DNA from 2 places in the Alicyclobacillus acidocaldarius subsp. acidocaldarius Tc-4-1 genome. Region 2 is predicted to be linked to the other one. Evidence: predicted binding sites of a transcription regulator. Region 2 holds the regulator's gene; the other holds the start of a gene.

Region 1 (4,421 bases), 900 kb from region 2:
GCATACCTGGCGGCGCGAGGCGTGATGAGACATCTCGCTCATAGAAGGAGGCGTTCGCATGGATTTCGCAACGGTACTCGGGTTGCTCCTCGGCATTGGCGGTCTTCTCGGGGGCTACATCCTCGACAAAGGAAACATCGCCGCGCTCATTCAACCTTCTGCCATGATGATTGTGTTCGGTGGCACACTTGGGGCGACGATGCTGTCGAGCCCTCTAAAGGTCTTTCTGTCTCTGCCGAAGTACCTGCGGATCGCCTTCTTCGCGCCCAAGCGAGATCCACGCGCGCAGATCGATCAGTTAGTCGATCTCGCCGTCATGGCCCGCCGAGAGGGCATTCTCGCGCTAGAAGACCATGTGAACTCGTTCGACGACGCATTCATGCGCAACGGTGTCCGGCTGATTGTGGACGGGATCGACCCGGAACTGGTGAAGGACATGTTGCAGACAGAGCTCGCGCACATCGAGGAGCGGCACGAGGTGGGGATCACCATGTTCGAGGCCGCCGGCGGATTCGCGCCGACCATGGGCATCATCGGCACGGTGATGGGGCTTGTGCACGTGCTCGGCAGTCTGACGGACGTGAGTTCGCTCGGGCCTGAGATTGCGACAGCTTTTATTGCCACACTCTATGGCGTCGCGAGCGCAAACATCTTTTGGCTCCCCGTCGCCAACAAGTTGAGGGCGAGATCGCAGGAGGAGATGCTCGAGCGGGAAATGACCCTCGAGGGCATCCTGTCCATTCAGGCTGGCGAGAACCCGAACGTGTTGAGGCAAAAGCTGCTCTCGTTCCTGGCGGCGTCGGATCGCGTGGAGAAGAAGGCGGGGGTTCAGAGTGGAGCGGCGCAGCAAGAAGCCTAAGCACAAGCAGAACCACGAGCGTTGGCTGGTGACGTATTCCGATCTCATCACGCTCTTGCTCGTGTTTTTCGTCGTGATGTTCGCGATGTCGACCATCGACAAGACGCGCTTCGCAACGCTGGCCGAATCGCTGTATCAGGCACTGCATCCCGGCCAGCAGATCCCGCTGAACATGGGAACGACGGCGCTGCTCGAAAGCGGCGATCAGAACAATGGCCAACAGTTCCCAGACAACCTGCAGAACCCTAACAACCCAACCAACGCGACGACGCAGAACCAGCAGTCGAACGAGGACCTCACGGACGCGAAGCAGCTCGATTTGTTATATCGGGAAATTCAGCAATATATCGCGAACCATCATCTGACGGGCGAAGTGCAGGTCGTGGATGAGGCGCGCGGCGTGCAGATCACCATGCGGGACGTGGCGCTCTTCAACACGGGACAGGCCGTCCTTTTGCCCAAGGCCAAGGCCATTATCGAAGGGCTCATTCCGTTCTTCAAGCAGATCTCCAACGACATCGTGGTAGAAGGTTACACGGACACGCAGCCCATCAACACGCCCATCTACCCGTCCAACTGGGAGCTTTCCGCCGCGCGCGCCATGAGCGTGGTGCGCTTCTTGGCCGATCACGGCATCAACCCCACGCGCCTGGCCGGCATGGGTTACGGTCAGTATCATCCGGTGGCGTCGAACGCCACGCCGGCAGGTCGCCAGGCCAACCGCCGCGTGAACATCGTGATCCTGCGCAAGATCTACGCGCCTGGCACCGCCCCCGCGCTCCCCACCAACTGAGCTGCGAGTTGCGACGAATGTCTATGCAGAAGCTCTTCTTCTCCGCGTGGACGCCTCTGTTGGCTAGAGGCCCTTTCGCGCGAACAAGGGAAGGACGGGCCGAGTCCGCTTTGCACCCGTCGCTTCCGTTTTTTATAATGAGTAGGTGATCTCACGCAATCAGATCGCGAGTTTTGGAGGGAACGTTTGTTCCCTTTTTCTCGTTCGGTGTGATAGAGTGAGGCTGTGTCCATCTCCGTCCGCGGATGAGCCAAGGAGCAAGGAGGGCGAGTCATGTCCCAATTACCTGGCAAGTTTGAGCTTGTGACGGACATGAAACCTCAGGGCGATCAGCCTCAGGCGATTGAGGCGCTCGTCGATGGGGTGTACAGCGGCCTCCGTCACCAGACGTTGCTTGGCGTGACGGGATCGGGGAAGACGTTCACCATGGCTAACATCATCGCGGAGGTCAACCGCCCGACGCTGGTCATCGCGCACAACAAGACGCTCGCCGCGCAGTTGGCGGCCGAGTTTCGCGCGTTCTTTCCCAACAACGCCGTGGAGTATTTCGTCAGCTACTACGACTACTATCAGCCGGAGGCGTACATCCCGTCGACGGACACGTATATCGAGAAAGACGCGAAAATCAATGACGAGATCGACAAGTTGCGCCACTCCGCCACGGCTGCGATTCTGGAGCGGAACGACGTGCTGGTGGTCGCGAGCGTATCCGCCATCTACGGCCTCGGCAATCCTGAAGAGTATCGGCATCACGTGCTTTCGCTGCGGGTGGGTGCCGTGATGGACCGCAACCAGGTGCTTCGCAAGCTGGTGGATATGCAATATACCCGCAACGACATCAACTTTACGCGCGGCACGTTCCGCGTGCGGGGGGACGTCGTCGAAATTTTTCCGGCCTCCCGCGACGAAAATGCGATTCGCGTCGAATTTTTTGGCGACGAGATCGACCGAATCTCGGAGATCAACGTGCTGACCGGAGAAGTGGTGGCGCGGAGGTCGCACTTCAGCGTCTTTCCCGCGTCGCACTATGTCACATCGCGCGAGCGATTGGAGAGGGCCATCGAGCGGATTCGCGCAGAGTTGGAGGAGCGGCTCGCGGAACTGCGCGCTCAGGGCAAGCTGCTGGAAGCGCAGCGGCTTGAGCAGCGGACCAACTACGACATCGAAATGATGCTCGAAATGGGCTTTTGCTCCGGGATCGAGAACTATTCGCGGCACCTCGAGGGCCGTGAAGCCGGAGAGCCTCCATACACGCTCCTCGATTACTTTCCGCCGGGCTTTCTCACGTTCATCGACGAGTCTCACGTCACCATCCCGCAGCTACGCGGCATGTACAACGGCGACCGGAGCCGCAAGCTGACGCTTATCGAGCACGGGTTCCGGCTGCCTTCGGCCGCGGACAACCGCCCGCTCAAGTTCGAGGAGTTCGAGCGGGCCGTGGGGCAGTGTATCTACGTCAGCGCCACACCCGGGCCCTACGAGCAGCGGCATCAGCAGCGCATTGTCGAGCAGATTATCCGCCCGACAGGGCTCGTGGATCCGGAGATCCACGTGCGGCCCGTCAAAGGGCAGATTGACGATCTCGTCGGCGAGATCCGCGAGCGCATCCGGCGCGACGAGCGGGTCCTCGTGACCACATTGACAAAGAAGATGGCGGAGGACCTGACCGATTATCTGAAAGAGCTCGGCATCAAGGTCCGCTACCTCCATTCGGACATCAAGACCATCGAGCGCATGGTGATCTTGCGCGACCTTCGGCGCGGCGTGTTCGACGTGCTGGTGGGGATCAACCTCCTGCGAGAGGGGCTGGATCTGCCGGAGGTGTCGCTTGTCGCCATCTTGGACGCGGATAAGGAAGGGTTTCTCCGGTCACACACGTCGCTCATTCAGACCATCGGTCGCGCGGCGCGCAACGCGAACGGCACGGTCATCATGTATGCCGACACCATCACCGAGTCGATGCGCATTGCTATCGAGGAGACGGAGCGCAGGAGGCAAAAGCAGATGGCGTACAATCGAGAACACGGCATCATCCCGCAGACCGTTCGCAAGGCGGTGCGGGACGTGATTGAGTCCACCAAGGTGGCGGAGTCGGAGGAGGACTACGTGGCCGTGGCGGAAAAGGCGCAAAAGCTGTCGGGCCGCGAGCGCAAGGAACTTATTGCGAAGCTGGAGCAGGAAATGAAGGCGGCCGCGAAAGCGCTCGAGTTCGAGCGAGCCGCAGAGCTGCGCGATATGATCATGGAACTCATGGACGCGTCGTGAGGCGCAAAGGAAGAAGGAAGACGGCATGCCACAGGATTATATCCACGTGCGCGGGGCTCGCGTGCACAATTTGAAAAATATCGACGTCAAGATCCCGCGCGACAAATTCGTCGTGATCACCGGCCTCAGCGGATCCGGCAAATCGTCGCTCGCCTTTGACACCATCTACGCCGAGGGACAACGGCGGTACGTCGAGTCGCTCTCGGCTTACGCCCGCCAGTTCCTGGGCCAGATGGACAAGCCGGACGTCGACGCCATCGACGGCTTGTCGCCTGCGATTTCGATTGATCAAAAGACGACCAGCCGGAATCCGCGATCGACGGTCGGCACGGTGACCGAGATCTACGACTATCTCCGGCTTCTGTTCGCGCGGGTGGGGCAGCCCTTCTGCCCCCATTGCGGCATCCCGATTCAGTCCCAGACCATCGAGCAGATGGTCGATCGCGTCCTTCAATTGCCCGAGCGCACCAGGCTCCAGGTGCTGGCGCCGGTGGTCCGAGGGCG
Region 2 (4,421 bases):
TGAACTGCCGGACGTTCGTAAAATCGCGAGCTCCGCAGTTAGGGCAAGCGATTTGAAGTTCCTCAATCAGCCGCTCCATCTCGGCAAACGGCAGGCCGTCCACCACCAACGACTTCCCCTGCGCCTCTGCAGCCTCTTCAATGAGTTTATCCGCCCGGAAGCGGGCCTTGCACTGACGGCAGTCCACCATCGGGTCGTGGAAGTTTGCCACGTGTCCAGACGCCACCCACACCTGCTTATTCATGAGGATGGCCGAATCCAGACCGACATTCAACGGATTTTGCTCGATGAAAAACCGCCACCAGGCGCGCTTCAAATTGTGTTTGACCTGGGCGCCGAGCGGCCCATAATCCCACGTGTTGGCCAATCCGCCGTAAATCTCGGAACCAGGGAAAATAAAGCCTCGCCGCTTTGCGAGCGACACCAACGTGTCCATTGTGACCTGCATCGACTGTTCCTCCTGCTCGTCCTCAATATGGCTATGATAGCCGAGGCCGGCGCCTATGCGCAACGGAGCGCGTCCGCTGTGCCTATTTTGGCAGGGTGTTGTGTATAATGAAACTCCGACTGGTCTCATACCGGCGCGAGCGGTCGCAGCATGGGGGGAGAGTTCGTGAAAACCAAGCAACGCGTCAAAATGGTGTTTCTCGACATCGATGGCACGCTGTTTGTAAACGGCCGGATCGTGCCCAAAAGCGCCGCGGCGGTCGCCAAACTCATTGAAAACCACATTCCGGTCGCCGTGTGCACGGGTCGGAGCGTCATTCATGCGCAGCACGTGCAGGCCTCGCTCGGGATCCCATACGGCATCTATTTTAACGGCGGTTTGGTAAAGGCCGGAGATCGAGAAATCTTTGCTCTGCCTTTCTCGCGCGAAGTGGTTCGCGGCATCCTGCAAGCGGCGGAGCGCCGCGGCATTCAGACCATCATTCACACGCACGATCACGCCTTCAGCCTGCGGCCTATTCCACCGCAATATCTTCCAGTCCTCGCGTCCTACGACTTCCCGCCCATCGCTTGCGAGCCGAGGATGGCCGATCGGCTGGACGAGATCGGCGTCTTTCAGCTGAACGCATTCATGACCGCCGAGTGGGACGACGTGTTCGAACGCGAGTTCCCCGAATGCTACGTGTACCGCTGGCATGAACAGGCCGTCGACTTCCAGCGACGGAAGTCCGACAAGTCCATCGGCGCGATGCACCTCCTCTCGTATCTGGGCATCGCACCTGAGGACGCCGTGCACATCGGAGACGGCGGGAACGACATCGGCATGTTCCGCACCATGGGATACTCCTTCGCCATGGGCAACGCGAATGACGAGGTCAAGCGCGCGGCCAAACGCGTCACGTCAAGCGCCGACGAGGGCGGCGTAGCGGACGCTTTGGCCGAACTTGGGCTCATCTGAGATCCCACCTCCGAACACGTGTTTGCACCTTCCCGCGCGACGTGGTAGAATGGGTGCGAAGGGAGTGGGAACGGTGAGCGGTCTCACGGCTCGTCAACGCGCAATTCTCGAGTTTATCCGAAAAAACATCCGCGAAAAAGGATACCCGCCATCGGTGCGAGAGATTGGGGAAGCGGTCGGGTTGGCGTCCAGCTCGACGGTTCACGGGCATCTCGAACGACTGCAGCAGAAGGGTTATCTGCGTCGAGATCCGACCAAACCGAGAGCTCTGGAACTCCTTGTGGACGACGAGGAACCGGGGGATGTCGTGCTCGCTCCCATCGTCGGTCGCGTCACGGCAGGACTTCCCATCTCGGCGCTGGAAGACATCGAAGGATACTTGCCTTTGCCTCGCGACGTGGCGAAAGGCGATGAAGTCTTCGTGCTGCGCGTGATCGGTGAGAGCATGGTGAATGCGGGCATTCTGGATGGAGATCTCGCCATTGTTCGGCGGCAGACGTCGGCCGATAACGGGGATATCGTCGTAGCCATGACTGATGAAGACGAGGCCACCATCAAGCGGTTTTACCGGGAAGATGGCCGTGTGCGCCTCCAACCGGAAAACGACGCCATGTCTCCGATGTACTTTCCGAACGTAACCATCCTGGGCAAGGTCATCGGGATCTTTCGGCAGATCCGATAGAAAGAAAAACATGCGGCGCAAGCCTCTTTTGCTTCGCCGCATCTTCAGAGCACCTCTACAAGACCAGGCATCGAGATACGTCAAGCGGTCACAGCGAACGTCCTCGCTCCGACTGGAGCCAGTCGCTTTGGATCTTCTCCATCGTCTTCTTGCTCGTCTCCGGCACGGCCCGCTGCATGAAGACGGCCATGGCGATGCAGAAGAGCGCGAAGATCCAAAACGTCCACGTCCCGCCAATCGCCTGCAACAAAATCGGGAAAAACTGTGCCACGAGATACGTGGCGAACCACAGCGCAAAGGATGCGATAGCCATCGCGCGGCCGCGGATAGCGGTCGGATAGATCTCGGACAACACAATCCAAACGCCGCCGCCCCAGGAAAGCTCATACGCAATCGTGTGCGCAAACACGAGCGCGAGAACCAGCCACGTGATCATGTGCGGCAGCGAAAAGGCGATGCCGAGGACGACGAGGAAGAGCGCCATGAGCATCCCGTTCCACACAAGCAACCGCTTTCTTCCGACGCGATCGACGATGAGCATGAGCACAATGACGAAGATGACCTTGATGGCGCCAATCCAAACGGTGTCGTAGAACGACGCGTTGGTGCCTGCGCCGGCCGCCTTGAAGATCATCGGGGCGTAATAGCCCACCGCGTTGGTGCCCGTGAACTGCTGAAAAATCGCGAGCACAATGCCGATGCCGAGCGCCTTTCGAATGCCCGGGCGCGACAGTTCCTGAAACAGGGAATCCGGCACGACTTCGAGCGATTTGCGAATCTCCTCGACGTCCCACCGCGCGCGCTCGGGACCGCTCACGCGTTCCAGAATCGAGATGGCTTGCGCTTCGCGTCCCCGTTTCATCAGATACCTTGGGCTCTCCGGCACAAAGAACAGCAGCGCGAAGAAGATGACAGCCGGGATGACGCCCATGGCAAACATCCAGCGCCAGCCTGTCGTCTGGTTCCAGGCCGTGGTATGCGAACTCACGATGGCCGCGTTCACAAAGTAGACGATAAAAATCCCGGACACAATCGCCAACTGGTTCGACCCGACTAATCGCCCGCGGATCCGCGGTGGTGCGATTTCGGCAATGTAGAGCGGTGACAACAGCGATGCCAGCCCGATGCCGACGCCCCCGATGAACCGCCCGGCCACCAACACGCCTACGCTCGGCGCGAAGGCCGAGATCAGGCTCGATGCGATGAAGATCACGCCCGCGACCGACAGCGCTTTCTTCCTCCCAAACGAGTCGCCGAGGAAGCCTGCAATCAGCACGCCGAGCATGGCGCCGAGATCGATGCTGCTCGAGACGAGGCCGGTGGTCGCGGCGCTCATGTGAAACTCCGACTTCAAAAACTCGTTCGCCCCTGCAATCACGCCCGTGTCATACCCGAAGAGGAGCCCGCCAAGCGATGCAATCACGACGACCGTCACGACATAGCCCAGATTTGCCGGAATCCCCTTCGTCCTATCCTTTGCCAGTGGAGGCCTTCGGTTCGTCCTCGAATCGCCCGACGCCGGTCTCACCCCCTTTCAGCCATGAGCGTGTCACAAAGACGCCACCGCCTGAACTGGCCCCACTCGCAATACAAGGTCCACGAAACGGGTCCATCCGTCGAGCACGCCCGGCACCTGGGTCAGGTCCGTGGACCACAACTCGGTGTCCGAAAGAATGGCGCGCGCTGAGGCCTCGACGTCGTCTTGCCACAACCCCTTAAGCCGGGGCCCAGCCGGATCCGGCTCAGCTGCGTGTTCCATGCCCGGCCGATACGCCAGGCACACCGCCGCGATGGCCGCCGTGAGCCTCTTGGCGTCTCCGAACCTCTCCACCGCGTCCAGGAGCGTCGGCACGAGACGGATTCTTGCCTTCGAGATGGCGTTTGTGGCAATTGAGCGCAAATTGTGCTCCAGATACGGATTCTGAAACCGCTCGAGCACATTACGCGCGAAATCGCGCAACCTCTCCGGACGGGTCACACGGGACTCGGTGGCCGGCACGATTTCGTCCTGCACGAGCTGGTGAACGAACCGAGAGAGCGTCGGGTGCCCCATCACCCCAAGCACCGTTTCGAGGCCCGCCATGAGACCCAGGTTTGCGAGCGCCGTGTGTGTGCCGTTCAGGGCACGAAGCTTCTGCAACCGAAAGTCGCGGATGTCGTCCGCGTACTGGACGCAAAGTCCTACGTCCTCGAACGGCCACAGCGCCTTCAGCCGCTCGCTGCCGCGGATGGCAAACAGGTAGTACGGCTCAACCGTCACCGCCAGCGCGTCTTCGTAGGGAAGCGGCGGATCGCCAGCGTAAGGGGTCACGATGCGATCGACGAGGGTGTCGC

The links. The regulator LexA, encoded in region 2, represses DNA repair genes until DNA is damaged. The targets are predictions, from matches to a motif close to CGAACATATGTTCG.
Region 1: uvrB (excinuclease ABC subunit UvrB) is a predicted target of LexA. The motif match lies at 1,832-1,845, and genes of this name have one in related genera.

Annotation. Positions count from the first base shown of each region.
Region 1 is NC_017167.1:544,818-549,238, forward strand. It holds gene TC41_RS02500 (PDZ domain-containing protein) at 1-44, shown strand, start outside; gene TC41_RS02505 (flagellar motor protein) at 59-859, shown strand; gene TC41_RS02510 (flagellar motor protein MotB) at 834-1,652, shown strand; gene uvrB (excinuclease ABC subunit UvrB) at 1,926-3,917, shown strand; gene uvrA (excinuclease ABC subunit UvrA) at 3,943-4,421, shown strand, end outside.
Region 2 is NC_017167.1:1,442,477-1,446,897, reverse strand. It holds gene TC41_RS06795 (glycine--tRNA ligase) at 1-448, opposite strand, end outside; gene TC41_RS06790 (Cof-type HAD-IIB family hydrolase) at 614-1,405, shown strand; gene lexA (transcriptional repressor LexA) at 1,479-2,087, shown strand; gene TC41_RS06780 (sugar porter family MFS transporter) at 2,176-3,615, opposite strand; gene TC41_RS06775 (tagaturonate reductase) at 3,637-4,421, opposite strand, start outside.